DNA from 3 places in the Affinirhizobium helianthi genome. Region 1 is predicted to be linked to each of the others. Evidence: riboswitches for the same ligand, from Rfam matches in the RefSeq annotation. Region 1 holds a riboswitch; each other region holds the start of a gene.
The links. A riboswitch is a leader RNA that binds a small molecule or an ion and turns the genes downstream of it on or off. The one in region 1 is predicted to bind thiamine pyrophosphate.
Positions count from the first base shown of each region.

Region 2: linked by a shared signal. The riboswitch ahead of thiC (phosphomethylpyrimidine synthase ThiC) and the one ahead of ACFSE1_RS05795 (ABC transporter permease) in region 1 are both predicted to bind thiamine pyrophosphate.
Region 3: linked by a shared signal. The riboswitch ahead of thiB (thiamine ABC transporter substrate binding subunit) and the one ahead of ACFSE1_RS05795 (ABC transporter permease) in region 1 are both predicted to bind thiamine pyrophosphate.

Region 1 is NZ_JBHUEQ010000006.1:151,309-161,139, forward strand. Features, by position in the region: gene ACFSE1_RS05785 (hydroxyethylthiazole kinase) at 1-717, opposite strand, end outside; gene ACFSE1_RS05790 (ABC transporter substrate-binding protein) at 714-1,658, opposite strand; gene ACFSE1_RS05795 (ABC transporter permease) at 1,655-2,440, opposite strand; TPP riboswitch at 2,556-2,658, opposite strand; gene ACFSE1_RS05800 (metallophosphoesterase family protein) at 2,791-4,059, shown strand; gene ACFSE1_RS05805 (ATP-binding protein) at 4,059-7,526, shown strand; gene ACFSE1_RS05810 (adenine deaminase) at 7,648-9,507, shown strand; gene ACFSE1_RS05815 (ABC transporter ATP-binding protein) at 9,508-9,831, opposite strand, start outside.
Region 2 is NZ_JBHUEQ010000023.1:138,245-148,075, reverse strand. Features, by position in the region: gene ftsY (signal recognition particle-docking protein FtsY) at 9-1,355, opposite strand; gene mtaB (tRNA (N(6)-L-threonylcarbamoyladenosine(37)-C(2))-methylthiotransferase MtaB) at 1,371-2,645, opposite strand; gene dapF (diaminopimelate epimerase) at 2,642-3,544, opposite strand; gene ACFSE1_RS12845 (thiazole synthase) at 4,267-5,043, opposite strand; gene thiS (sulfur carrier protein ThiS) at 5,045-5,242, opposite strand; gene thiO (glycine oxidase ThiO) at 5,239-6,219, opposite strand; gene thiC (phosphomethylpyrimidine synthase ThiC) at 6,222-8,042, opposite strand; TPP riboswitch at 8,135-8,259, opposite strand; gene ACFSE1_RS12825 (MBL fold metallo-hydrolase) at 8,359-9,435, opposite strand; gene ffh (signal recognition particle protein) at 9,780-9,831, shown strand, end outside.
Region 3 is NZ_JBHUEQ010000023.1:83,211-93,041, forward strand. Features, by position in the region: gene ACFSE1_RS12545 (GntR family transcriptional regulator) at 1-345, opposite strand, end outside; gene ACFSE1_RS12550 (aromatic ring-hydroxylating dioxygenase subunit alpha) at 351-1,400, opposite strand; gene ACFSE1_RS12555 (M48 family metalloprotease) at 1,590-3,038, opposite strand; gene ACFSE1_RS12560 (thiamine ABC transporter ATP-binding protein) at 3,359-3,994, opposite strand; gene ACFSE1_RS12565 (thiamine/thiamine pyrophosphate ABC transporter permease ThiP) at 3,987-5,615, opposite strand; gene thiB (thiamine ABC transporter substrate binding subunit) at 5,629-6,639, opposite strand; TPP riboswitch at 6,683-6,791, opposite strand; gene ACFSE1_RS12575 (response regulator) at 6,832-7,284, opposite strand; gene ACFSE1_RS12580 (ABC-F family ATP-binding cassette domain-containing protein) at 7,447-9,264, opposite strand; gene ACFSE1_RS12585 (thiamine diphosphokinase) at 9,270-9,831, opposite strand, start outside.

The DNA of each region.
Region 1 (9,831 bases):
CTCCCGAATGTTTTCCGTCGTGATATTCGCCAGGGCATCGAGAAAGGCGGGCTCGAAACTTCCCGGCCCCTTCGCCTCTTGCGCTGCCATTTCGGCGGAGCAACCCGTCACCGCCAAGGCAGAGGCTGCGGCCAGAAGCGCATCTTTCTCCACAGCCATGAAGGCCGCGATGACGCCGCCAGAAAGGCAGCCCGTTCCGGTGACCTGTGCCATCCAGCCATGCCCATTCTGGATGCTGACAGCGCGTTGCCCATCCGAGAGCAAATCCACCGGCCCCGTCTGAATTCGCAAGCTCGCGCGCGTATCTGTTATCAGCGCCATCTCCGCTGCATTGCCACGAACGATGGTCGGGCCGAGCGCGATCAGCTCCCGAGCGAATTCCAGGCGCCCGCGCGAATAATCGCAATGAACGGGATCAACGATCCATGGCTTTGCGGCGGCATTGGCAATTTCAACAGCAATGCGGATGACGGCACGGCGTTCCGCATCCAATGTACCGAGATTGATTGTCAGAGCATCCGCCTTGGCCACGAAATCGGCGATTTCATCGCGCGATGAGGTCATGGAAGGAATGCCACCTACCACGGTGATACCATCGGCCGTGAACTTCTGAACCACCGTATTCATCAGGCAGTGAACACGAGGGCGCCGGGCGCGGACCTTCGCCAGAAGATCTGCCGCATGATGAGAGGTCGGCAAGGATCTGCTCACGGTCATTTCAGCTCCACAGCCAGTTCGCTGACCTCAGGCGCCTTCGCGACAAGGCCGCTGTCTGCCATGAAACTTCCGAAGCGTTGGTAACGCGCGGTATCAAGCGCGGCGGGCCGCTTGGCAAAGCGCGGCAATGTATCGGTGAATGCCTTGCGGTTCAGTTCGTTATCGAGGTCCGGATAGGCTTTCAGGAAAAGCTGCAGCGCCTCTTCCGGATGATTGGTGAGATAGACCGATGCCTTTTCCACGGCACGAAGAAAGCGCGGCAGGCGAGAATCGGAAACCAGATCCTTGCGGGTCACGAAAACCAGTTCATCATAGATCGGCACACCGTGCTCTTCCGGGAAAAAGGCCCGGCCTTCCTGGCCTTCGAGGCGCAGTTGGGTCATTTCGAAATTGCGGAAACCGCCGATCGTTGCATCGACTTTCCCGGCGATCAGCGATGGTGAAAGCGAGAAATTCACATTCACCAGCTCGACATCTGAAAGGGAAATGCCTTCCCTTTCCAGCATGCGCTTCAACATGGCATCCTCGAAACCGGAGACCGAGAAGCCGATCTTCTTTCCCTTCAGATCCTTGAGGCTCTTGATGGGACCATCCGCCAGAACCGTGACAGTGTTCAGCGGCGTCTCCACCAGCGTCCCGAAGCGGACAAGCTGAAGCCCCGCGGCATGATCCAGATAGAGATTGGGCTGATAATGAATGCCCACATCCGCCTGTCCCGTTGCCACAAGCCGCGGAACTGCAGAGGGGTCGGATGGCGGAATGAGGGTTACCTCAAGGCCCGCCTCACTGAAATATCCCTTCTGTTGGGCCACGACCAATGGCGCGTGGTCGGGATTGACGAACCATTCCAGCAACACGTTCAGCCTGTCGGCAGCCAGAGAGCTGCCGGAGTTGAACAGAAAAAAGATCGCACTGAGCAGGGCGAGGAATCTGGCTTTCATGGAAGCTTTCCTGATGGGAGCGTTGCTGCGCGGAGAGGAGAGACATCCTCGCGCGCCCAAGGGACGAGATTGGCTGTCAGCCGGTCCGTGACCAAGCGGAGCAGCACGGTGAAAAGAGCGAGGATGGCCATCGCGGCGAACATGACATCGGTTTGAAGCCGCGCATTGGCCTGCATCATCACAAAGCCAAGACCGCCGGAGGCCCCAACCCATTCGCCGACAACCGCGCCCAGTGGAGCGAGCGGCGCGGCGATGCGCAAGCCGGAGATGAGGGCGGGCAGAGCGAGGGGCACTCGTAGATGCCACAATGTTTGCCAATGGCTTGCCTGCGTCAGGGCCGCCGCATCCAGCATGGCCCGATCCGTTCGGCGCAGGCCATCGTGAAAGGCGGAGGCGACGGGGAAGAAAATGATGATGATCGTCATCGCCACCTTGGACGCCATGCCAAAGCCGAACCAGATCACTAGCAAGGGCGCGAGCACGAAGACCGGGAAAGCCTGCAATACCAGAACCAGCGGCCAGAGCATCAGCCCTGTTCTGGGAAAAGCCGCAACGCCGAGCGCCGTTACTGCCCCCAGCGCCGATCCGGCAAGCAGGCCCAACAGAATTTCGCAGCCAGTCAACAGTGTGTGTTGAACCAGAAAACCCGGCTGGTGCCAAAAAACCTCAAGCACAGCGGATGGCGCAGGCAGCAGATAGCGGGGCGGCGCAACCAATGTCGCAATCGCCTGCCAGAAGACCAGGAGAACAGTCAGGGAAAGCGCTGCCTGCCGAAGGGTCATGGCATAGCCATACCGATCAGCCGGAAGTGGTCGACAATGGTGGATGGACGCGCCATCGCTACGCAAACTCCTGCCCAATTTGGATTCGGGTCAGGCGATGAAGCGAAGCAGCGCTGGCATGGCGATTTTCCGTTCCTACGCCGGTATGACCCGGATCAGGTTCAAGGGTCCGGCTCACCGCCATCTCAGCACCGTCTGGTGCTCCCCTCGGAATAGCTGCACCTAACGGCAAGCAGGCCGACATGTCAACGCACACGGTAGGTTTCGCCTTCAGGGATACGAATGACTGCAGGTTGTGCAGTCAGATAGAATGACATTGAACCCAGCGTCGAAGCCGACTAGATCAGGACATGGCCTTCAGGTTCGTTCACACCGCAGATTTACATCTCGATTCGCCGCTTCGCTCGCTCTCGCTGCGAAACCCCGAGCTTGCCGCATTGATTGGCGATGCCACGCGCCAGGCGCTGATCCGCATTGTGGATCTGTGCCTGGAAGAGCGAGTCGATGCACTCATCATCGCTGGCGATCTTTATGACGGCGACCAGACATCGATGAAGACGGCGCGTTTTCTGGCGACGCAAATGCAGCGTCTGCATGAGCCCAATATCAAGGTCTTCAAGATTCGCGGCAATCACGATGCGCTTTCGCGCATTACACAGGAGCTTGTGCTGCCGCCCTCGGTGAAGGTGTTCACCGGGCGGGCAGAGGCCGTCGAGTTCAAGCATCTCGCGCAGACGATCGCGATTCATGGGTTGAGTTTCGCAAAGCCGCATGCGCCAGAAAGCCTTCTGCCCAAATACAAGCCAGCAGTGCCGGGCGCCGTCAACATCGGCATCATGCATACGAGCCTGGCGGGCGCCCCCGGCCACGATCAGTATGCGCCATGCTCGGCTGCCGATCTTCATGCCGCCGAATTTCACTACTGGGCGCTCGGGCACATTCACCAGCGCACTGAGCACGCGGGCCAGCGCAAGGTCATCATGCCGGGAATGCCTCAAGGGCGCGATATCAACGAGGCTGGCGAGAAGAGCATCAGCCTTGTGACGGTTCATGACGATGGCAGCGTTACGGTGGAAGAACGCCTGACCAGCATCGCGCAGTTCGAGCGTGCCAGCGTCGACCTGTCGGGTTCGACAGACTGGCGTGAGGTTGTCGAGCGTATTGAACGGAGCCTGCAGGACCTGCGCTTGGCAACCCGATCAGACCATCTGGTTGCTCGCCTCAGGCTGAAAGGCTCGACCCCGCTTGCCTGGACGATCCGGCGCGACCTCGATTTGCTGCGCACGGAAGCCGAGCAGAGGGCTGAACGAACCGGCAAGACCTGGATTGAGAAGATCGAACTGGACATTCATTCACCGAGCACGGACCAGCCAGCAAGCGGTAGCGACCCTATTCTGGAGTTGAACCAGATCATGCGCGAGCAGGTGATCTCGTCGGCTGGCTATCGCGAGCAGGTACGCGAAATGGTTCAGTCGCTGATGGACGATCTGCCGCCAGAGGCACGGCAGATAACGGGCAAGGACGATGCCGAATTCGAGACATTCCTCGAAAACCTGATTGCAGAGGGTGGAGAAGAGCTGATCGCCCGAATGGCCGAAGCCCGGAGCGAGAACGACTGATGCGCCTGCGCCGCCTTGACCTCACTCGCTATGGCAAATTCACCGACCGCATTCTCGATTTCGGAGAACGCCAGCCAGAGACACCTGACCTGCATATCGTCTATGGCTTGAACGAGGCAGGTAAGTCCACCGCATTCTCAGCCTATCTCGACCTGCTGTTCGGCATTCATGACAAGTCTCCTTACGACTTTCTGCACGCCTACAGCACCATGCAGATTGGCGGACGGCTGGAGATAGACGGCCGCGAGCAGGAATTCACCCGCGTCAAGAAGCGGAGCAATTCACTGCTCGACCCGGCAGGGCAGCCCCTCCCGGAAGCGCTCCTCACCTCGGCGCTGGGCGGGCTGACCCGCGAATCCTATCGCGCCATGTTTTCGCTCGATGAACATTCGCTTCAAGAGGGCGGCCGCTCCATCGTGGAAAGCCGCGGCGACCTGGGCGAGCTGCTGTTTTCGGCCAGCGCGGGCCTTGCGGAGTTGAGCGCGGTGCTGAACCGGGTGAACGAGGAGACGCAGCTCTTCCACAAGAAGCGGGCAAGATCGACCCAACTGGCCGAGTTGAAGCAGAAGCTTGCCGACGTGCGCAAGGAGCGCGACCAGATCGACACCTACGCTACAGCCTATGCCTCGCTTCTCGCCACCAGAGAACAGGCACAGAAGCAGTATGATGATGTGCTGGCGGAACTGGGGAGCGCCAGAAGCCGGCAGGCTGAGCTTCAAGCCAGGCTTCGGGCCTACCCGCTATCGCTGGAAGTGCAGCGTCTCGCTCGTGAGCTTCAGGCCTATGAAAGCCTGCCGAAGCCGCCGCGTGAGTGGCAGGCTCTGCTGCCAGACATGATCCGTGACGAAACCCGCCTCCACACTTTGAAGGCCACCATGGGCAGCACGATTGCCCGGCTGGAGCGGGAACTGGACGACATCCAGATCGATGACAAGGTGCGTGCGGCTGCCACGGCAATTGGCAGCATCGCGGAAGAGCGGGGCGTGATCATCGGCATGGAGAGCGACCTGCCACGCCGCCGTCTGGAGTTGCGGGAAAGTGAAACCCTGCTGGGGCAGCACTTAAAAGCCCTTGGGCGCTCGCAGGAAGAGGATCCCCATCGACTCATCCTTCCCGCCGCGCTGACCGGAAAACTGCGTGATCTGATCGAGACGCGGTCGGGGATCACGGCTGCGATCACCTCCGCCAGCCGTGAGCTTGAACGAAGCCGCGAGGCGGCCGCCGACCTTCGCCGCAAGCTCGACGCACTGACCGAAGATCATCCGGCAACGCCGGACCTTGCCCGACTGCAGGCAGCTCTGGACCGTTTGCACAGAAGTGACAAATCGGCCCTCGTTTCCATGGAGGCGCGGGGATTGGCGCGCTTGCGCAAGGATGTCGAGCAGAGCGGCCTGGCTCTTCTGCCCTGGGAAGGCGGCGAAGAGGAATTGCAAGCTCTCGTCGTACCGGATGGGCGACGTATCGATAACTGGCGAATGCAGGCAACGGAGCTTGATCGTCAGTTGCTGCGCGCGCGGGAAGCCGTGCAGGAGGCAAAGGCTTCCCTGGCGCAAACTCAGGCGCGGCTCACCGCTCAACAAGGCCTGTCCGACAGCTTCGATGATGAAACAGCCGCAACCCTTCGCCGCCAGCGGGATGAAGCATGGAAGCAACATCTGGAGATGCTGGATCGCAAAACGGCCCTTTCCTTTGAAGAGGCCATGCGCGCTGACGATCAGGTGTCGGAAATCCGCCTTTCCCGCTCCGGAGAAGTGGCGGAACTGCGAAGACTTCGACAGGAAAGCTCAGCCGCAGGAGCCAAACTGGAACAGGCAGACGCAGCCGTTCACGAGCTGACCGAAAAGCGTGGCGAGCTACTGGACGCCATCCGCGCGGCACTTCCTTTCGAAGCGGACCACCTAGCGGACGCCTTCTCGCTGCTAAGTCTTTGCGAGAGATGGCAGCAGGGGCGTGAGCGTCATCTACAAGCGCTCAAGCAGCTTAGAGAGGCTGAAGAACACCTAGCAGCCCTGCAGACGGAGCTGCAGAAGGAAACGGACGAGCTGGATCATCTGGTTCGCCGTTTTGCCATCGACCTGGACGGCGATATGCAGCAGGCTGAAAAGCTCGTTGCGGTTCTGGAATGGCTGGACCATGCCAAGCGCAAGCTTGCCGAGCGTGACCATCTTCAAAGGCGGCTGGAGGAACTCGGGCGGGATCTGCGTGAGCGCGAGCGGGATGCTGATGCAGCAACACAGGCGCAGGCCGGCTGGCAGGCGCAATGGCAGGCAGCGCTGTCCCAGACCTGGTTTGCCGAGGAGACCGATGCAGCCTCCGTACGCGCCATACTCGATACGCTGAGTGAACTGCCCGCCATTCTTGCGCAGAAGGATCAGCTGAGCCATCGCGTGACATTGATGGAGCAAAACATCACATCCTTCCGGCAGACTGTCGAGAAAACAGCCTCGGATCTGGGCTGGGATGAAACGGGCCTCTCAGCGCCTGCCTTGGCAGAACGGCTGATACGGGCGAAGCTCGACATGGAAAAAGCCGAAGAGATGAGAAACGCCAAGCTGGAGGAAGTCGCGAGCCTGAAGGGAGAATGGCAGGCACTCGAACTTCGAATGGCTGGCCACGCAGCGCAGCAGCAGAAGTTTGCCGAGTTCTTTGGCGTTGCCACGCTCGACGATATCAGCAAAAAACTGGAAGATGTTGCGGAGCGGGATCGGCTGGAGAAACGGAAGGCAGAATTCGAAGCGCAGCTCATCTCCGAACTTTCCGCTAGCGATCTTGCCAGCGCCACGTCGCTTCTGGCCGCCCTGGATGTTGATGCCGCAAGAACCGAGAGCGAACAGCTTGCTGAGCGGATTGAGAACCTCGCTCAACGAAGCCGGGTCCTCTTCGCGGACTTAACAAAAGCACAAGACCAGATCGATGCGGTTGGCGGCGACGATGCCGTGGCGCGTCTGGAAGCCAAGCGTTCCACGATTATCGTTGAACTTGAGGAGCTTGCTCTTCACTACCTCAAGCTTCGCGCCGGGACGCTGGCCGCAGAAAATGCGCTTTCCATCTATCGCGACAAGCATCGCAGTTCGATGATGACACGCGCTTCGGCCGCATTCAGTCAGATGACGCGTGGCGAATATAGCGGCCTGAGCACACTTCCCGATCGCGACAAGGAAATCCTGATTGGCGTGACGAAGGAAGGTGGTTCAAAGCTGTCCGACGTCATGTCGACCGGAACCCGCTACCAGCTCTATCTGGCCCTCAGGCTCGCCGGCTATGAGGAGTTTGCAGCAGTACGCCCGTCAGTTCCCTTCGTCGCGGATGACATTATGGAAAGCTTCGACGAGCCGCGTTCAGAGGAAGTTTTCCGGCTTCTCGGCAATATTTCCCGCCTGGGACAAGTGATCTATCTCACCCATCATCGCCATCTCTGCGACATTGCCAGGGCCACCGTTCCGGGCGTTCGGATCCACCAGATCTGAACGTCGGCAAGTGCTTGGGTCAAAAGCTGAAACTGACATTGCAGCGCCACCTGTTTGCCGCTATGTGCACTGATATATCTGCATTTTCAGTTTTTGCGCACCTTCGTAAGGAGCGGCTGCCATGACCTCACCCGATATCAATCCCGATGCAGCAACGGAAGTGGCAATCCGTCAGGAGCTGACGCTTGTGGCACTCGGCAAACGTTCTGCGGATGTGGCGCTGAGGGTTGGCAGACTGCTGGATGTCGCAACGCGAACATGGGCGCTGGATCAGGAAATCATCATCAAAGGTCGCCGCATTGCCTATGTGGGTCCAGCGGGAAGCTATTCAGGCGAGGTTGCGCGGCGGATCCACGAGCCGGACCTTTCGGCCATTCCAGGCCTCGGCGAAGTGCACAAGCACATCGAAAGCTCGCATCTCACACCGGAATATGAAGCCGCTCTGGTTCTCCCGCGCGGCAATACCTGGACATGCGAGGCGAGCCACGAATTCTCAAACGTCAACGGCGCAAGGACGCTCGAATTCTGGCTGAAAGCCCGTGAAGCAGGATCGCCACTGAAGATCTTCCCCCTGCCCGGCTCTGCCGTTCCGCCAACGGGCTATGAACATGGCGGCGGCTATCTTGGCTATGACGAGCAGAAAGCCTTCATGAGACAGAGCCTGATGGTGGCAGGTCTCGATGAAGTCATGGATTGGCCCGCCGTCTGGAACCGGGAAAACCCTTCCTATGAGCGCCTTTGGGGCATGATCCGCGCCACTTTCGAACAGCGCGGCGTGGTTGAAGGGCATGCAGCGGGTATTCGCGACCTCCCCACGATCAATGCTTTTGCCGCCGCGGGCCTTGCATCGGACCACGAAGCCTGGACCTTCGAGGAGCTCTGGGACAAGCTGACCCACGGTCTGTTCATGGAGCTTCGCCCGCACAGTCTGCCGGACGTCATTCGCGGCCTGCTTGACAGGGGGCTGCAGGATTGGTCCCAGATTGCCTTCACCACAGATGATCGCAGCGCATCCGATACGCTGAAAATGGGGGCGACCGATTATAATGTGCGGCTTGCCATTGAGTCCGGACTTGCACCGGAAATCGCCATTCAATGCGCGACGATCAATCCTGCGCGGCACATGCGCCTTACGCCATGGGTTGGATCCATCGCGCCCGGTCGCTACGCCGATATCGTTCTCTTGTCGGATGTTCAGCGCTTCGACATCGCCAAGGTCTGGGCGGATGGCCAGCAGGTTTCGGAGGGAAAGCGTTACCTACTGGATGTCCCGAAGATCGATTGGCCGGAATGGGCTACAAAGACCATTAATATTGGCCGCGCTTTGACAGCCGAAGACTTCGCCATTCATGCCGAGGCCGGTCGAAGCACCATGCAGGCTGCGGTGCTACGACCCTTTCACTGGGATGACCATTTCCTGACCTACGAACTGCCGGTCGAAGACGGCAAGGTTCAGCGCGATGAGAGCCGTAACATCACCAAATTTTCTGTCATCGATCGCTTCTCTGGCAAAGGGGCAGTGTCAAGAATGTTCTGGGTGGGCTGCGGACCCAGAACCCCGGATACCGCGCTCGCCTGCTCCATGGCACATGACAAACACAATATCTGGTGTGTGGGTTCTTCCGATGCGGCGATGGCGAAAGCTGTCAATGCGATAGCCCGGAATGATGGTGGTTGGGCGCTTGTACGCGAAGGCGATGTGGTTGCAACGGTTCGCTACGAGGTTGCAGGCCTGATGACATGCCGGCCGCCGGAATTGCTGCATGAGGAAATGCAGGCGCTCTACGCCGAAGGGGAAAAGATCGACTGGATGTACGAGCCGACGTTCAGCCCGCGCTGGTTCCCCGGCTTTCCGGAACGCCTCGCCTTTGCGACACTCACTTGCGCGCCCTGGCGCTGGGTGCTTGTGGCACCCAGCGAGTATGCACCGCAAGGCCTGGTCAACGTGCAGACCGGCGAAGTTCAGCCAGTCGTGTTCTGATCAGGCTGCTTCTGCCGGAAGAATGCAGCACTGCTCAGCAACAGGCGTGAGCACGGCTTGTGCGCCCGGCTCCAGTGGCTCAGCCAGCGATCCATTGGCCAGATAGGTGCCGGAGGCTGTGGTGCATTGATACTGGTAAGCGCGCCCCAGATACGTGCGGATGCCAAGCGTCAACGGCATGCCCTCACCTTCCCTTGCGACCGCCAGTCCATCTGGCCGCGCGGCCAGAATGAAACGATCAGGGATTTCTCCCAGCCTTTCCTGTGAAAGCCGAAGCTGTGCGCCATCCACCGTTTCAGCAATGACATTCTCGCCCTCACGGGA
Region 2 (9,831 bases), on a different contig from region 1:
GTGTGGCATCAATGGGCCACACCGGCAATGGCATGGGCGAAATCTTGTGCCTCAAAGGGTTCGAGATCGTCGATCCCCTCACCCACACCGATGAAATAGACCGGCAGCTTGTGCTTGGCGGCAATGGCAACGAGAATGCCGCCGCGTGCCGTGCCATCCAGCTTGGTCATGATGAGACCGCTGACACCGGCTACATTGCGGAAGATTTCCACCTGGTTCATGGCGTTCTGGCCAGTGGTAGCGTCGAGCGTCTGCAAGACCGTATGCGGCGCATCCGGATCGAGCTTGCCAAGAACGCGCACGATCTTTTCCAGCTCGGACATCAGCTCAGCCTTGTTTTGCAGGCGACCTGCCGTATCGATGATGAGAACATCCGATTTGCGCGCCCTGGCCTGCTCGAAGGCATCATAGGCCAGACCTGCGGCATCCGCGCCAAGCTTGGTGCCGATGAAGTCCGATCCTGTGCGATCCGCCCAGATCTTCAGCTGCTCGATGGCGGCAGCGCGGAAGGTATCGCCCGCCGCCAGCATGACCTTGAGGCCGGAGCCCGAGAGTTTGGCCGCCAGCTTGCCGATGGTGGTGGTTTTGCCCGTACCGTTGACGCCAACGACGAGAATGACATGCGGCTTGTGGGAAAGATCAAGCTCCAGCGGCTTGGCGACCGGCGCCAGAACCTTGGTGATTTCCGCCGACATGATGCGCGACACATCTTCGCCCGTCACATCCTTGCCATAGCGTTCGGAAGACAGCGTATCGGCAATGCGCATGGCCGTTTCCACGCCAAGATCGGCCTGGATCAGCAGGTCTTCCAGCTCCTCAAGCGTGGCTTCGTCCAGCTTGCGCTTGGTAAACAGTGCCGTGATCTGGCCCGTCAGCTGCGCGGAAGTGCGTGACAGACCCTGCCGCAACCGCTGGAACCAGGAAAGCTTGACCTCTGGCGCGGCTTCGACCGGAGCCACTTCCTTGCGGGTGGCGAAACCTTTGGGGAGAACGGGTTCGGCGGGAACTGAGGGGGACTGGCCTTGCTCGCCATCGCTTCCCTCCTCCGCCTCGGCTTCTGCTTGCAACAGAGACAGCGGCACCATGCCAAGCTCACCCGGCGCCTCACCGGAGGGGATCAGTTCCGGCTCGGCATCCTCATCATCATCGGAGGGACCGCCCGCCGTTTCCATTTCCGCTTGGGCGACAGGATCGACAGGCGAGAGAGGCAGATTTTCCTCTCGCGAATGCGGTTCGGTCTCAGAAGCGATTGCGGCTTTTTCTTCCGCCGAAAGCTCGGCCTCCGGCGAACTGGCATCCGCAGGTGCCTTGTCCTTGCCGAAGGTGAAGACTTTTTTGATGAAACCCAGCGCCATGAATGATCCGTTCCGTCACGCAGCTTCAGCAGCGTTGACCTGCATTGTCAGATGTTTGCCGTTGTGACCCGTTATCGTGACCGACACCAGATCGCGCGGTGTCAGTTCCGGCGCTGCCACCAGCGAGAAATTTTCCGTATGCGCAAACCCGCTCATTTCCACGAGAATGGTCTGCCGCGTGCCGACCATGCGGGAAAGATGCCTATTCAGCAGTTCCTCACCGCGAACGCGCAAGCGTGCCGCCCGTTCCTTCACAAGCGCACGGTCCAGCTGCGGCATGCGGGCCGCAGGCGTACCGGGACGTGGGCTATAGGGAAAGACGTGCAGGAAAGAAAGGCCGCAATCATCTGCATGAGCCAGCGCATTGGCGAACATCTCTTCCGTTTCCGTCGGGAAGCCCGCAATCATATCCGCGCCGAAACTCACCTCCGGACGAAGACGGCGCACCTGCTCCACAAAAGCCAGGGCGTCCGCGCTGGAATGACGCCGCTTCATGCGCTTCAGGATCATATCGTCGCCATGCTGCAAGGACAAATGCAGATGCGGCATGAAGCGCGGCTCATCGGCCAAGAGATCGAAGAGATGGCCATCCGCCTCGATGCTATCGATGGAGGAAAGGCGCAGACGGCGGATGTCCGGCACCTGTTTCAGAAGTGTTTTGGCAAGCAGGCCAAGCGTGGGCGTTCCGGCTAAGTCCGCGCCATAGCTGGTGGCATCCACCCCCGTCAGAACGATTTCGCGATAACCTTCCGCCACCAGCTTTCGTGCCTGATCAACCACAGCGCCCATGGGAACCGAGCGGGAATTGCCGCGACCATAGGGAATGATGCAGAAGGTGCAGCGGTGATCGCAGCCGTTCTGCACCTGAATGAAAGCCCGCACATGCCCATCGATGTGCTTGACCATTTGCGGAGCCGTGGCCTTGACGCTCATGATATCGTTGACGCGAAGCTTCTCTTCGGCAGACACGCCGAAATCCGGCAGCGCCCGATAAGAGGCGCTTTTCAGCTTTTCCTCATTGCCGAGAACGGCATCCACTTCCGGCATTTCGCCGAAGGTCTTAGCTTCCGTTTGTGCCGCACAGCCGGTGACGATGATCCGCGCATGGGGATTCTCCCGCCGCGCACGGCGAATGGCCTGCCGCGCCTGCCGCACGGCTTCACTCGTCACGGCGCAGGTATTGACCAGGATGGCATTGTTCAAGCCAGCCTTTTCCGCCTCTGAGCGCATGACTTCGGATTCATAGGTATTGAGACGGCAACCGAAGGTGATGACATCGACGCCACTCACTTCGCCTGCACCTCAGGCTCCTGATCCCGCTCAAAAGTGCCGGACAGCGGATCGAGGCGGCCCGACCATTCCCATTCCGCCGGACCCGTCATGATGACATGATCATCCTGCCGCCATTCGATAGAGAGCTTGCCGCGATTTGGGCTTGAGGCAACGATGATATCCACCTTGCGCTCCGTGCGGCCGGTGCGCGCACCGGAAACACCAGCGGAACAGGCAGCCGAACCGCAGGCAAGCGTAAGCCCAGCGCCGCGCTCCCAGGTGCGGGTGACCATTTCATTGCGCGAGGTGACATGCGCGAGCGTGATATTGGCCTTTTCCGGGAACAGGAGATGGTTTTCAAGAAGCGGGCCGAAACGCTCCAGCTCGAAGGACATGGGATCGCGATCCACCCAGAAGATGGCGTGCGGATTGCCCATGGACATGACGGAAGGCGAATGCAGGATCGGCTGATCGATCGGGCCAATTTGAAGCTCGATGCGGCTGGTATCGAAGAATTCTTCCGACAGCGGGATCTTGTCCCACTCAAAAACCGGCTTGCCCATATCGACGGAAATGGTGCCATCGGCATGTTCTTCCGCGTTCAGAATGCCAGCCAGCGTCTGGAAGGTGAATAGCTTGCGGCCCGTTTCCGCAGACAGCGCCTGCACCACGCAGCGCGTGCCATTGCCGCAGGCCTGCGCCCGCGTGCCATCGCAATTGACAATATCGATATAGGCATCCGTGCCAGCAAGCTTCGGATCGTGGATCGCCATGATCTGATCGAAATTGGTGGCCGGATCGGCAGCAAGCGCAATCGCCGCTTCCGGTGTGACGCGATCCGTGCGGCCACGCATATCGACAACCAGGATCTTGTTGCCAAGCCCGTTCATCTTCGCGAATTCGACCACTGCACTCATTGACGCCACCTTGCCTTGCAGAACCGCCTGCACCTTTGGGCCTAAAGCGCGTCGCGATCTTTCAGATTCGCTCTCCACGCTTTAAGTTTTTGTTTTATCGCATGTTGTTAGCGCAAAACCGCTGCACACTTTTGCGCAACATGCTTTATATGGCGGAAAATGGCAGCTGTTTCCAGTATAGAGCGGACCGGATCTTCGCCCAAGCGCCAATATTCACGCGGCGTTTCAGCCCGTGCTGTGATGCTTGTCAGGCCGGGGCGCTGAAAGCTGCCTCGTATGGTATAAAGTAGGTGACACCTTTCAGCGCCCCGTTCAGCGGTTTTTGCACGCGACTCCGGTCTCTCTGCCTGGAATGATGGGGAAGCCCTTTGACCGCCGCCTGACCGAGACCGGCCGGACTACAGACGGCGAAGCTTTCCCTCACCCTTCCCCATGTGTGCCGCACAGGCACGCCCGGCGCGCTCCTTCGGAGATGAAGAGACAGGCTGACGTCCGACACCTGACCGCTTCCCCCGTTGTCGCCAGAGGGAGACCATTTTCCGCGTGCCCGGACATGAGGGTTTTGCGTCTTGCCCCTCACACCCGCGCCGGCCCCGCATCGCCAGCACGCCTGCTGGTGTAACCGTTGCGGAACGGGCAAATTGAAACACAGGTTTTGGGCGTGGCGTATGGAAAAATGCTAAGTGGTTGATGGGGTTGGGCGGCTCTCAGCAGCTATACACCTACCCGAACACTGCTTTGCCGATGACGGGCGTGGAGGGGACCGCCATATCGCGTGGCTCCAGCAGGCCCGCGGAAAAGCCAAGCCTGCCCGCCTCGATGGCCAGCGCAAAAGCCTTGGCCATGCTTGCCGGATGATCGGCACCGGAGACCGCCGTATTGAGCAGCACCGCATCGAAACCGAGTTCCACGACCGTTGTTGCGTGGGAGGGGCGGCCTATACCGGCATCCACGATCAAGGGAATATCCGGAAACTCCGCCCGCATGGCCCGCAGCCCATGAATATTCTGCGGCCCGAGAGCACTGCCAATGGGCGCGCACCAGGGCATGAGAAGCTGACAGCCCGCTTCCAGCAGACGCTCGCCCACCACAAGATCATCCGTCGTGTAAGGGAAGACCTCAAAGCCATCCTCACACAGGATTCGGGCGGCTTCCACCAGTTGGAACACATCCGGTTGCAGCGTATCCTGATGGCCAATGAGTTCCAGCTTGATCCATTGGGTGCCGAAAAGCTCGCGCGCCATGTGGGCCGTCAAAACGGCTTCCTTGACGGTGTGACAGCCTGCCGTGTTGGGCAGAACATGAACGCCGAGTTCGCGGATCAGATCGAAAAAGGCACCGCCTGTGCGCGCACCCGCCGTTTCCCGCCGCAGCGAGACGGTGACAATGTCACAGGCCGATTGGCGCACCGCCTCCGCCAGATCATCCGGCGAGGGGTAACGGGCCGTGCCGAGAAGAAGGCGGGACTGGACGGTTTTGCCGTAGAGTACCAGGCTCATTTCAACCTCCCTGTCTGGGCGACAGAACTTCGATACGATCTCCCTCACTGAGAGGGAAACCTTCCCTCTCCTCTCGGTGGACCAGTTCGGCATTCACTGCCGTTGCCAGCCATTCGCCCTCATACTCCAGCGCCGCCAGCAGTTCACCAAGCGTTGCGATGGCAAGATCGTGGGTTTCGCCGTTGACGATGAGTTTCATGCGGTCAGCCTCCGCGCATTCATGGTGTGGTCCAACATATCTGCCGCCTGACGAGCAAGCGAAGGAGCCAGCAGAAAGCCGTGCCGGTAAAGCCCGGCAATGGCCAAGCCGTTCGGGGTTTGCAGAACACGCGGCATATTATCGGCAAAGGCGGGGCGAACACCTGCGCCAAGCTCCAAGATGCGGGCCTCGCCGAAAGCCGGATCCAGCGCATAGGCAGTGTTCAACAGTTCCATGACGGAACGGGCGCTTGCGGGCGCATCGTCATTGGCTTCAATCATGGTGGCGCCCAGCATGTAACGCCCCTCCCCCCGCGGCACGAGATAGACCGGGTGGCGCGGATGCAGCACGCGCACGGTTCGGCTGAGGTGAACATCCGGCGCATGGAGCATCAGCATTTCACCGCGAACGCCGCGCAGACCCTCAAGCGAACCAATGGCGGCAGCGCCCGTGCAATCGACAACATGATCAAAGCCATGTGCGGAGAGCGGATCATCTGCGTGAATGAAGCGGACACCTGAGGAAGCCAGTGTTTCGGCCAGCTTTGTGAGCGCCAGTCGCGGATCGAGATGCGCTTCGCCCGCAAAGAAAAGAGCTCGACGGAAGCGACCGGAAAGGGATGGTTCCAGAGCCGCGATGCCCGCCTCATCCAGCCATTCGAAACCGCTGGTGCGCCGGGCAAAGCGCTCCAGCTCGCCCCTATCACGACTGGGGGCAACCACCAGCGTGCCCTTGCGCTCCACGAGGCCGGGGACTGCCTGATCCCACCAATTGGCCGCCGACAGACCCATTTGCAGAACAGCCTCCGATGCCGATTCCCGCTCGCACCACGGGGCCAGCATTCCGCCTGCATAATGGGAGGCGCCGAGCCCTGCGGCGGATTTTCGCTCACGGATCGTGATGGCAAAGCCGCGACGGTGAAGCTCATGCGCCAGTGTGAGGCCGGCAACGCCGGCCCCCTTGATCAGGATGGACATGTTCACTCCTGAGCCGGCTCATGAAGCGGCATATAGAGATCGCCGCCCTCGCGGAACTTGGCCGCCATGGCTTCCAGCCCCTCCTTCTGCGCCTCGGCGCGGATATCGTGCGAAATGCGCATGGAGCAGAATTTCGGCCCGCACATGGAGCAGAAATGCGCCACCTTGTGCGCCTCCTTCGGCAGGGTTTCATCGTGATAGGAGCGCGCCGTTTCCGGATCGAGCGAGAGGTTGAACTGATCTTCCCAGCGGAACTCGAACCGCGCCCGCGACAGGGCATCATCGCGCACCTGTGCCGCCGGATGACCCTTGGCAAGATCTGCCGCATGGGCCGCGATCTTGTAGGTGATCACGCCGACCTTCACATCATCGCGATCCGGCAGGCCGAGATGCTCCTTCGGCGTGACATAGCAAAGCATGGCTGTGCCATACCAGCCGATCATGGCAGCACCGATGCCCGACGTGATGTGATCATAGCCGGGTGCAATATCCGTGGTGAGCGGCCCGAGCGTGTAGAACGGAGCCTCGCCGCAGGTCTTCAGCTGCTTGTCCATATTCTCCTTGATCTTGTGCATGGGAACATGGCCGGGGCCTTCGATCATGACCTGGCAATCCTTCGCCCAAGCAATCTTGGTGAGTTCGCCCAGCGTTTCGAGTTCGGCAAATTGCGCTGCATCATTGGCATCGGCAATGGAGCCGGGGCGAAGACCATCGCCCAGCGAGAAAGAGACATCGTAAGCGCGGCAGATATCGCAGATCTCTTCGAAGTGTTCGTAGAGGAAGCTTTCCTTGTGGTGGTGCAGACACCACTTGGCCATGATGGAGCCGCCGCGCGAGACAATGCCGGTGACACGATTGACCGTGAGCGGGATGTAATGAAGCCGGACACCCGCATGGATGGTGAAATAATCCACCCCCTGCTCCGCCTGCTCGATCAGCGTATCGCGGAAGACTTCCCAGGTGAGATCCTCGGCAATGCCGCCGACCTTTTCCAGCGCCTGATAGAGCGGCACCGTGCCAATCGGCACCGGGGCATTGCGGATGATCCAGTCACGAATGTTATGGATGTTGCGGCCCGTCGAGAGGTCCATCACCGTATCGGCACCCCAGCGGATGGCCCAGACCATTTTCTCCACCTCTTCCGCCATGGAGGAGGTGACGGCGGAATTGCCGATATTGGCGTTGATCTTGACCAGGAAATTGCGGCCGATCGCCATCGGCTCCAATTCCGGGTGGTTGATATTGGCCGGGATGATGGCACGCCCCAGCGCCACTTCCTGCCGCACGAATTCCGGCGTTACATAGTCGGGAATAGATGCGCCGAAGCTTTCGCCGTCGCGCTCCAGCTTCTCCTTCAGCGCCTTGCGTCCGAGGTTTTCGCGAATGGCGACAAATTCCATTTCCGGCGTGATGATGCCCGCCCGCGCATAGGCAAGCTGGGTGACCGCCTTGCCCGCAACGGCGCGGCGCGGCTGTGGCTGGACGGGGAAAGCCGGCGTCAGACGTTCACCGCTGGCAAAGCCGTTATCTTCCGGTTTCACATCGCGTCCAGCGTACAGTTCGGTGTCACCGCGCGCCGCTATCCAGCTTTCGCGCAGGCGCGGCAGGCCCTTCTCGATCTCGATGGCGACGGCAGGATCCGTATAGGGGCCGGAGGAATCGTAGACATTGACAGGCGGCTCGCCGGAGGTGGGGTGAAGCGCGATCTGGCGCAGGGGAACCCGGATATCGGGATGCAGTTCACCCTTCACATGGATCTTCGTCGAGGCCGGAAGCGGCCCTGTGGTGACATCAAGTCGTGGAAAATTGGGGGCAATGTTCATCGTGGAACTCCAAGGTTTTCAGGTTTGGAGATCCAGTCATGTCAGCCGGAAAGATGGATAGACGCCATTTGAGGGCAGCAAAGCCCGCAAAACCTCAAGCGCTCGCACCGTCCCTACGCCAGTATGAACTGGATCAGGTTCAACGGGTCACCGCGCTGCGTGATGTTTCACGCCCAGCGGAATCTCAGCCCCTTGCGGGACACCCCTGGTGAATGGGCGTGAGTGTGCGAGCCAAAATGATGGAAGTCAATGCCCGACTTGGCGAAGGCATAAACAACTTTAGATAGTCATTTTCGACTATAATGGATAAGTCGGCTTACGCATCCGGCACGTCGAACACTTCACCGGGCCGAAGGGCGCGAAACCGTTCCGGCTTCATCTGCGCAGCTTGAAGCGCATTGGAAAGCGCTGCCAGAGGCTCCTCGATGCCCTCATCCGTGAGCTTGACCGTGCCCCAGTGATGACCGATGGCATAAGAGGCCTTGGCCAGCTGCATCCCTGCCACCGCTTCCTCCGGGTTCTGGTGCTGTGCCTGCATGAACCAGCGCGGCTCGTAGGCACCAATGGGCAGGATGGCGAGGCGGAAATTGCCGTGCTTTGCAGCCGCGGCCTTGTAATTAATGCCCTGATGGAAGCCTGTATCGCCGATATGGTAGATCTTGCCCGCCAGCGTTTCGATGACGAAGGCACCCCAGAGCGCCATGCGGCGGTCATTCAGGCCGCGTGCCGACCAATGGTGGCAGGGCTCGCAATGAATGGTGACATTCTTGCCGATATAGTCCTTCGAGCCCCAATCCATGACCGTGATGCGCGGATCGTCCAGCTCCGGGCCGAAAATGGCATCATTGCCAAGCGGCGTGATAAAGCGGGGCCGATGCACCGCATGAATGCGCTTCAGCGTTTCAATATCCAGATGATCGTAATGGTTGTGGGTGACGATCACAATATCGATAGCCGGCAAATCTTCCAGCCGGATACCGGGCTGATTGACGCGCTTGGGCCCGACAAACGAGACGGGACTGGTGCGCTCCGACCAGACGGGGTCCGTCAGGATGTTCAGGCCCGCGACCTGGATGAGCATGGAGGCATGGCCGACCATAGTGACGACCAGTCTGTTTCCGCTGACGCGCTTTTCCGGCACCACAGGCGCAAAGGGGCTGGGATAGCTGGCGGGCCAATCCACGCTCTTGCCGTTGAAGCGCCATTTCAGCAGGCCCATGAACCCTTTCGGTTCCTCCCCACCCGGATTGAAGAAGCGCGTTCCATCGAAATGATCCGAAACCGGACCCGTGTAATAGCGGTTCGCAGCCATCGCTCTCCCTGCGAGCAATCCCCCGCCCAGAAGCGCAAGACCGCCAATCGCTGACAATTTGAGGAAATTCCGTCTCTTCATCTTCAATCTATAGGGTGTGCGTATAAAGCCTTCAAGCGTGATACGAAGACTTCGACGCACAGGATCACCAGCCATCAGGCCCTTGGGCAGGTCATCCATCCGGCGTGAAACGCTTGAAACCCTTGACTCACGCCCGCTTCTCCTGTTTAAGCGGCGCGATCTGCTGAAAGTCGAAGTACTTTAGCCGCCGACCGGGACCCGCAAAGGTATAAAGAGATCCCGGAGGTTAACACCCGACAGCGCGTTGCGCCCTCGGGTGCTTTTTGGCTATGCGTCTTGTTTTTCGGCAGTAGAGACCCGACGTTTCCGGTCTATCCCCGGTCAACGTCTAGAAGGATGAAACGATGTTCGAAAACCTCCAGGACCGTCTTGGCTCCATCTTGAGTGGACTGACCG
Region 3 (9,831 bases), on a different contig from region 1:
TTCTTCCAGCGCCCTCATCTCAGTCGGTCTCGCACCGCGTTCGGCCGCCAGTCTTGCGGCTGTGCCCTCCATAACGCCGCGGAGTTCGATGGCATCGACAACCTCCTGCTTGCTGAAGGAGCGGACTGCATAGCCGCCTGATGGTATCTGTGCCACCAGTCCTTCCTGCTCAAGCCGCTGCAGGGCGCTGCGAAGTGGTGTGCGCGATACGTTGAGACGCTGCGCCAGAGCCACTTCCGACAGTCTTTCCCCCGGCTCGATCTCGCCCGCAAGGACGAGATCACGCAGAGCCAGAAGCGCCTTGGCGCTTTGCTGCTTCGGTTCGCGCTCGGTTTCGATGCCCACCGCCTTTACTCCGCTGCCACTGCGTGCGGGTGCATCTCCGCATCGATCATTCTGTCGATGAGCTTGCGCGCCCACATCGAACCGGCATCGATGTTGAGGTTGTAGAACCTGTGGTCGGGATTGGCGTCGATTGCCAGTTGCTGCGCTTCCAGCACCACTTCGTCCTCGCGGAAGACACCCGCCACGCCTTCACGCAGTTCATGCGTGCGGGCCTGATTGCCGAGGTCGTAATTGCGGGCGAATGCCCAGAAGTACAGACAGGTCTTTTCTGTCGAGGGGGTGATTGTGTTCAGCACATAGCCATTGACGCCCTTGGAGCGGTCGCCATTCTTGGCGCCGGTTCCGGCTTCCGCAACACCGACATCGATGGTGACCGTGCAGGGCGCTTCGAAACGGATGATCTGCCAGCGGTCCACCTTGCCGGGACGGCCATATTGCTTGGCCCAGAAGGGTGGCGGATCGATGTTTTCCATCCAGCGGGTGATATAGGCGAACCGGTCGGAATGGCTTGCTTCAAACGGAGCCTCCGCCACGGCGCGGTTGCCGATCGAGGAACCATGGACGAAGGTTTCGTGGGTCAGGTCCATCAGGTTGTCAACGACAAGGCGATAGTCGCACTTCACCTCGATCAGCTTACCATCGGCGGCCCATTCCGGGTCCTGGTTCCAGTGCATGTCCGGGATGAGGGCGGGATCTGCCAGTGCCGGATCGCCGGGCCAGATCCAGATGAAGCGGTGCTTTTCGGCAATCGGATAGGATTTCACGCAAGCCGAAGGATTGATCGTATCCTGCGAGGGCATGTATACGCAGCGGCCGGTCTCGTCGAATTCCAGGCCATGATAGCCGCAGATCACATTATCGCCTTCCAGGCGTCCAAGCGACAGTGGCACCAGCCTGTGCCAACAGGCATCGGCAAGAGCCACCGGCGAGCCGTTCTTCTTGCGATATAGCACAACCGGCTTGTTGCAGATGGTACGCGGCAGAAGCGCGTGCTTCAGCTCCACATCATAGGCAGCTGCATACCAGGCATTCATCGGAAATGTTGGTTTGGGCATGGTTATTCCTCCTCCTAATGAGAAAGATTGGCCTAATGTATACATTCTGTCAATTGATATGGTGTCTGCGCTCAAAATTGTGAGTTTTTCGCCGCATTGCGGCAATCACTGTATACAGGCGGATGAAGGCGGTCGGAAGCAAGCCGTCGAACTTCGCGCGACGCACCGTTCGAAGTCCCGGTTGCAGCCTTATTCGGAAATGATCTTCACCCGCTGGCCGGGGACGATGGCAGCGCCCGTCGGCAATGCATTGATCAGTCGGAAGAGGTCGAGCTTACGGTCTGTGCCCATCATGCGGGCGGAAAGCGTGGTGATCGTGTCTCCCGGCTGTGCGGTGACGACGCGTACGCGAAGCGGCTTCAGGCTTGCCGCTTCCTGCGGGGTCATCTTGCGGAAGCTGTTGCGAAGCGTCTCCGCGGTCGCCTGCAGCGTCGTGTTGCCTTTAGGCACGGCGGTCAGGAAGCGGAAGATCCGCTTGTCCATCCGCACGACCGTCACATCGAAATCCCAGCGCTCTGCCGAAGCCTTGGCAGTGGCGGCGGGCAGGCCGTTAACGGTTGTGTCCTGCACCGTGTTGGGCAGCAAGCCGGCCACCCAGCCGCTGGTCAGATAATTGGTCAGGCTCTGGTTTTCCGGCGCTTCCACGCCATCGAAGCGGATTGCGGTTTCATCCGGCCCCGTTGCCAGCACAGCCTCCGCCTTGTTGTCGATGCGGAAGCCCGGCGGCACATCGAAGCGAATGCCAAGGCCCCCATGCAGGAAGGTCTGATCGCGCACATAGCCTTCTTCCGGGCTGTCGCCGTAAAGCAGGCCGTCAATGCCGGTCAGATAATAGTCGCGGCCCCGGTCGCCAACCGTTCCTTCCTGTCCGAAGGCGCGGGCGTGCTGGCGTGCCAGTTCCACGCGCTGCGGCGCGTTCGGGTGGCTGGACAGGAAGTCGAGGCTCTGGTCGGTTTCCGGGTCAACGGAAGAGAAGCGGGCATAGGCGGCCATGGAATCCAGGAAGCGTGCCGCCGCATAGGGGTCGTAGCCGGCTTCGCCCAGCATACGCACGCCAATGACGTCGGCCTGCAATTCCTGTTGGCGCGAAAAGGCGGCCAGCCGCAATTTTCCTCGGGCCAGGGCCTGTTTTCCGGCCAGATCGCTGGAGAGAACTTCCGCGACCACACGGCTGGCTATCACTTCCGCTTCCTCGCGCTTCTGGCGTTCGATGCCGTGATTGGCGGTCACGTGACCCATTTCGTGGCTCAGAACCGCGGCCACCTCGGAAGCATCATTGGCGAGTGCCAGCAGGCCGCGCGTGACGTAGAGATAGCCGCCGGGCAGCGCAAAGGCGTTGATGGCCGGAGAGTTCAGAATTGTGATGCGATAGGATTGGTTCGGGTTTTCTGAAACGGCAGTCAGGGCACCGGCAATGCGGGCCACCAGCCGCTCCGTCTTGGCATCGTGGTATTCGCCGCCATAGCTTGCCACGATGCGGGGATGCTCGCGGGCGCCCATGGCCGCGCGCGGATCGTTCTTCTGCACCGTATCGACAATTTGCGGATTGCTGGAAGGCTTGAGATCCGTCGTATAGGTCTGGTCGATGATGGATTGGCAGCCGCTCAGAACAATGGCGGCGGCCAGCAGGCTCGACATGGCGCGCAAGGGTGCGCTGCGCCGCGCAGGGCGGTTCATGCCGTCCACCGTGCCGACAGCCACTGTGCCGGCGCTCTGATCACGTCCAGTCGGAAATATCATTCTTCCAAACCCGCCATCCGGCGCATCCTGCGGCATCCACGTTGGCCGCGATCTCCTGCGTTCATCGCGGATGGCCAGATCACTTGCATGAACCATACCTGTTCCAGAAAGGAATAGCTGGTGCAAGCAAGCATCATTCCGCTAAATTCTGCAATGCGGCATTGCATTGATGAACGTCCAAAATGTGGCGGAGCCGATGGCCACATTGTCCGCACATCTCAATCGTTTCGAATCTGCCCTCCATCCACCTGCAAAACAGTGGCGCCCAACTGTTCAAGGTCATCGGCATTGTGGCTGACAAGGATGATGGTCTGCCCGGTTTCACGGTGCAGATCCTTCAGCAAATCCGCCATTTTGTGGCGAAGATCACTATCCAGTGAGGCAAAGGGCTCATCCAGCAGAAGAACGGGCTTTCGGCGAACAAGGGCGCGGGCAAAGGCGGCGCGCTGTCTTTCGCCGCCGGATAGCGTGCCGGGCTTGCGATGACCAAGTTTGGCAAGGCCCACACGTGTCAATGCGGCAGCGATCCTTTCCCGGTCCGCCGCGGTCAGTTTGAGGGCAGGGTGAAGCCCAAGCGCGATGTTCGTTTCCACATCGAGATGCGCGAAAAGGTTGTTGTCCTGAAAAACGATGGAAATCGGGCGCTCTGCCGGATGAAGCGCTGTCACATCCTGACCGTCGATGAAAACTGCCCCTTCAGAGGGCGTTTCAAACCCGGCGATGAGGTTGAGAAGTGTCGATTTTCCCGCGCCGGACGGACCCACGATTGCGGTCATGGAGCCTGTTTCGATGCGGCAATCGAAGGCGAAGTGCCTGTCGCCGAGCCGAAGCTGAACGGCGCGCAGCTCAACCATGGTTCTCGTCACGTGCCCGTTCTCCGGAATTCAGTGTGCCCAGCATTGTCAGACCAAGGCAGATAAGGCCCAGAAGCAAAGCCAGTCCATCCGCATCGTTCGTGCGATAGCTTCCCATGCTGCTATAAACAAGCCAGGGCAGTGTGAGGAGATCCTGCGAACTGAACAGCGCGACGGCGCCCAGATCCCCGAGCGATAGTGCCATGGCGAAGGAAAGCGCCATGAGGAGCGGCTTTCGCAGAACCGGCCAATCGACGATGCGCAGCTTCGTAAGGCCGAAAAGCCCAAGGCTTGCGCTGAGACGATCCGTCTGGGCCAGATGGGTGCGATAGGCCGGTTCCAGTACGCGGATCACAAAGGGAAGCGCCATCAGCATGTTGATGACGGCAATGATGAAAGGGGCAAGCCTGTTCACCTCGCCAAACCCTCTGGCGAAAAGAAACCAGCCGGTTCCAAGCACCAGGGGCGGCACCAGCAGCACGAGGGAGGACAGGCTGGAGAGGGCCAGGTTCATTGTTTTCAGCGACCAGCGCTTTCTGCCCGTAGCGCGAATGGTGGCTTGAGCACGCAGTATGGCAAGCGCTGTGAAAACAGACATCAGCCCCGCCATCAGCGCGATGATAAGGCTCGTTGCCAAAGCCTTGTGGAAGGAGGCAGAGGCGGCAAGCCGCACAAGGTCGGCATTCAATCCACGAATCAGGATGGCTGAGAGAGGCAGCAGCAGGAACAGCGACGCCAGCAGAATGACCGCTCCATCCCATGTTCTCTTGCCGGAACCCTCTCCATCGAAACGGCGCAGCCGGCGGCCTTCGCCGATCCGGTCATCCTCTGCCTTCGGAAGCAGGCTGAGCGCGATGAGGATCAACACCGTCAGGCCGATTTGCAGCAGGGAGAGGGCGACGGCGCGAGGCGGATCGAAATCGAAACGCAGCGATTGGTAGATGGCCACTTCCAGCGTGGTCGCCGCCGGTCCGCCTCCCAGCACCAGAACCAGCGTGAAACTTGTCGCACAGAGCATGAAGATCAGCCCTGCGGCACCTGCCATGCTGCGCATGAGAATGGGAAGCTCGATCAGCCGGAAAATGCTCCAGCTCGACATGCCGAGGCTGGCGCTCAGACGCCAGTATTCCTGCGGCAGCCGCTCCAGTGTTGCCAGCAGCAGACGTGCCGCGAGCGGCAGGTTGAAGAAAACATGCGCAAGGAGAATGCCGCTCAACCCGTAAATGCTGATTGGCTCTCCCACGCCGAGGCCGGCCAGCATGCGGTTGAACAGTCCCTGCCGACCGAAAATCCCGATCAGTCCCAGCGCGCCGATCAGCACCGGCAGTCCCATCGGAAGCGCCATCAGGCGGATCAGCCAGATGCGGCCGGGAAAGCGCGTCTGCCGGGCGAGCGCCAAGGCAACCGTCAGACCCAGCAGAATGGATAGCAGGGTTGAAAGCACCGCCTGAAGCAGCGTGAAGCGTATAATGCCGATGGTATAGGCATCGAAAAGCAGGCCGCTGGAAGGCGCTGCCGATCCGAGAAGTGTCAGAACGGGAAGCAGGATGACCAGCGAGATCCCGGCCAGAATGAAAAGCCCCAGGCCGAGGCCGAGCCTTTGCTGCCGTCCGGTCAGCATATTGCGATGCGCCTCACTGCATGCTCATGGCGGCAAGCCATTCGCGGATCCAGGCCTGCCGGTTCTTCGCCACCTCATCCGGCGACATCAGGAAGGTCTTGTCCACCTCTGGCAGTTTCGAGAAAGCCTCCGGCAGGGGATCTTTGGTGGCAGCTGCCGGCATCATCCAGTTCGTCGTGGGGATGATGGTCTGGAACTCGGGAGAAAGCGCAAAGGCCAGGAACTCACGCGCAAGCTCTTTGTTCTGCGAGGCTTTCAGGGCACCTGCCACTTCGATCTGAATGTAATGACCTTCCTCGAACTTCGCGGCCTTATAGCGCTCGGTCTTTTCCTCCACCATGTGATAGGCCGGGGAGGTGATGTAGGAGAGAACCATCGGCGCCTCGCCCTTGGTAAAGAGGCCATAGGCTTCCGACCAGCCGGGGGTCACGGTCAGCACCCGGTTCTTCAGCTGCGACCATGCCTCGGGGGCCTTGTCGCCATAGACGGATTTCACCCACAGCAGCAGACCCAGACCGGGTGTTGAGGTGCGCGGATCTTCGATCACGATCTTCTGGGAGGCATCGCCTTCCACCAGTTCCTTCAGGCTTTTCGGCGGGTTCTTCAGGGTTTCGCTATCGTAGACGACGGCGAAGTGGCCGTAATCGTAAGGCACGAAGGTTTTGTCCTTGAAGCCGCCGGGAATTTTCGCCGCTGACGTATCAATGCCGTGCTCTTCGAAAAGCCCTGTCTGTTTTGCTTCTTCGATGAGGTTCGTATCCAGTCCCAGCGCGACATCGGCCTTTGAGGATTGCCCCTCCAGCTTGAGGCGCGTCAGAAGCGCCACGCCATCCGCTACGCCGACGAAGTTGACGGTGCAGCCGCAGGTCTTCTCGAAGGCGGCCTTCACCTTCGGTCCCGGTCCCCAGTCGGAGAGGAAGCTCTCATAGGTATAGACCGTCAGGCTCTTCTGGTCTTGCGCCTCGGCCGGACTGAAAAGAACGAGGGTGGAAAGTGCGGCTAGAGAAAGCTTCAGGGATTTCATCTTTTCAACGCCTCCAAATATCTGTCACTTGGGAATAGGGCGTCGATGGAAGCCGTCTAATCCCTCCGCCGGTCTTAACCGGATCAGGTTCCGCGGGTTGGCTGGCTTCCCCCAGCCTCTCAGCCACTCATGTGGCACCCCGTTAGAGCAAGGCAGATGTACTCAGAGCCGTTGTTCTTGGCAAGCGGCAGTTCAGCGGTTCGCGACGGCAAGCGCCCGAAGCTGGCGAGGAACGGCAGCAAGGCCACCTGCGCGGTTGGCAACGGCATAGGCAACGGTTTCCTGCAAAATGTGCGGCATGACCGGCTTGGTCAGCACGCCCAGGGTTGCGGCATCGTGGCCTGCCAGTTGTTCGGGATTGGCAGTCATGAAAACGACGGTAATGCCAAAGCGTTCGGCAAGCTCCCGGCCGATGGAGGGGCCGGTGGCACCATCCGACAGATTGACATCCACGAAAGCAATGTCGGCAAGGGGCGCAAGGCGCAAGGCATGCTCGCGCGCACTGGCAAAGCCGCTGACTTTCAGACCCATCTCTTCCACCGTTTCGGCGATATCGAGAGCGATCAAAAATTCGTCTTCTACGATCAGAACTCTTTGATTCATGGCTGCATCTTCCAGCCGACGACGCATGACTTGAGTCGACATGGGACCATCCCCTTGGTTGAAACCTGACCGGCAGGACCTTCATGTCCTGCCATCACAGTCCCGAACGTGCCAATTTGGGAATTGTTCCGGTATTGGTTGATGCTGTTGAATGCTAACGGAAAGTTAACTCCAACAATTACTTATGGATGTAGAAGAGATGTGTCAGCCCTCAAGTTGCTCGCGCAGCATTTCCAGTTCCAGCCATTCCTCTTCCATGGCCGTCAGCTTGGCGCGGAGGGCTTCCAGCTCGGCGGCAATCCGGTTGAAGGCGGCGGCATCCTTGGTGAAGAGGTTCGGATCGGCCATTTTCGCCTCGCGGGCGGCAATGTCCTTCTCGATCTTCTCCATCTCCTTTGGCAGGTTCTCCAGCGCGAATTTCTGCTTGTAGGACAGTTTTGCCTGGCTCTTGGGCTGTGCCGGGGCGGAGGCGGTTTCGGCTTTCGCCTTCTCGCGCTCTGCCTTCTTCTTTTCCTCCAGCGCACCGCGGCGCTGCGCCATCATATCGGTATAGCCACCGGCATATTCGATCCAGCGGCCATCCGGCGCATCCGGGTTCGCCGGCGCAATCGTTGAGGTCACCGTGCGGTCGAGGAAGTCGCGGTCGTGGCTGACGAGAATGACGGTGCCGTTATAGCCCGCCACAATTTCCTGCAACAGGTCCAGCGTCTCGATGTCGAGATCGTTGGTCGGTTCGTCGAGGATCAGAAGGTTGGAGGGCCGGGCCATGATCCGTGCGAGGATCAGGCGGGCGCGCTCGCCACCGGAAAGGTTGCGGATTGGCGTGCGCATCTGCTCCGGCTGGAACAGGAAGTCCTTCATATAGCCTGCCACGTGGCGCTGCTCGCCATTCACCAGCAGGTTTTCGCCGCGACCGTCGGTCAGGTAATGGCTCAGCGTGTCGTCGGGGTTCAGGTCTTCGCGCTTTTGATCGAGTGTTGCGATTTCAAGATTGGTGCCAAGCTTGATGGTGCCGGAATCGGGCTCCAACTGCCCGGTCAGCATTTTCAGAAGCGTCGTCTTGCCCGCACCGTTCGGCCCCACGAGGCCGATGCAATCGCCGCGATGAACGCGCAGCGAAAACGGCGCGACGATCTGGCGTTCGCCATAGCTCTTGGTAATGGCTTCCGCCTCGATCACCAGCTTGCCGCTTTCGCGGCCTTCGCTCACCGATGCCTGAATCGTGCCCTGCGGGCCGCGATGGCCGCGATATTCGGCGCGCAGATTCTGCAATTCGCCGAGGCGGCGCATATTGCGCTTGCGGCGGGCGGAGACACCATAGCGCAGCCAGTGTTCTTCACGCTCGATCTGGCGGCCCAGCTTGTGCTGCTCGATCTCTTCGGCTTCCAGCACGTCGTCGCGCCAGGCTTCGAAATGGGCAAAGCCCTTGTCCATGCGGCGGGAAAGCCCGCGATCCAGCCACACCACGGCGGTGGAAACCTTTTCCAGGAAGCGCCGGTCGTGGGAGATCAGCACCAGCGCGCTGCGGCTCTTCTGCAACTCGCCTTCCAGCCATTCGATGGTCGGCAGGTCCAGATGGTTGGTCGGCTCGTCCAGCATCAGGATGTCTGGCTCAGGCGCCATCACACGCGCCAAGGCGGCGCGGCGCGCTTCACCGCCGGAAAGCCGGTTCGGATCTTCCTGTCCCGTCAGGCCGAGATGGTTCAACAGATAGGTCACGCGGTAGGGGTCGTCGCCCGGTCCAAGGCCCGCTTCGCAATAGGCCTGTACCGTGGTGAAGCCGTTGAAATCCGGGGCCTGTTCCAGATAGCGGATGGTGGAGGAGGGATGACGGAACACCTCGCCCGATTGCGCCTCGACCAGACCCGCCGCAATCTTCATCAGCGTGGACTTGCCCGAGCCGTTGCGCCCGACCAGGCAGATGCGGTCACCCGGTTCCACCTGCAGGTTTGCGCCGTCGAGCAGCGGTGTTCCCCCGAAGCTGAGGCGAATATCGTCGAGCTTGAGAATAGGAGGTGCCATGGGAATCAAGCTCCGCTGCGGTCGTAAGGGCGAGCCAGGAGAAGCGCGCGGCCTTTCGACAGGGTTACGGAGATCACGCCTTCCGCCACGTTGGAAATGGTGCGCGAAGAGCCGAAGGTCAATTTGAAGTTCTTCAGCGGATAGCGGGCGTTGCGGATGGTCAGCCCTTCCAGCGCCGTGAACCCGAGCACGGAAAACAGCGCACCTTTCGGCAGGTCCAGCTCCATGCCGCCATCGTCGCAAAGCGGAAAGGCCTCCTCTTCGCCGGAGGTCAGCATCACCTCGAAATTGTCTTCCGCGAGGCTGAGCGCCGAAAGATAATGTTGCAGCACATGGTCCGACCGCTCGCCGCCCAGAGCACCCACCAGGATCAGACGTTCCGCCCCGCGTGAAATGGCTTCCGCAATGGCAATCTCGCCATCGGTTGCCGCCTTGGAGACGGGGTAGGCGCGGCGCTCCACCTTGGGATAGGCCGCCTTCAGCGCATCGTCGCTGGAATCGAAATCACCCACCCATAGTTCCGGTGTCAGACCGAGCGGCTGCGCATGGCGAATGCCGCTATCGGCG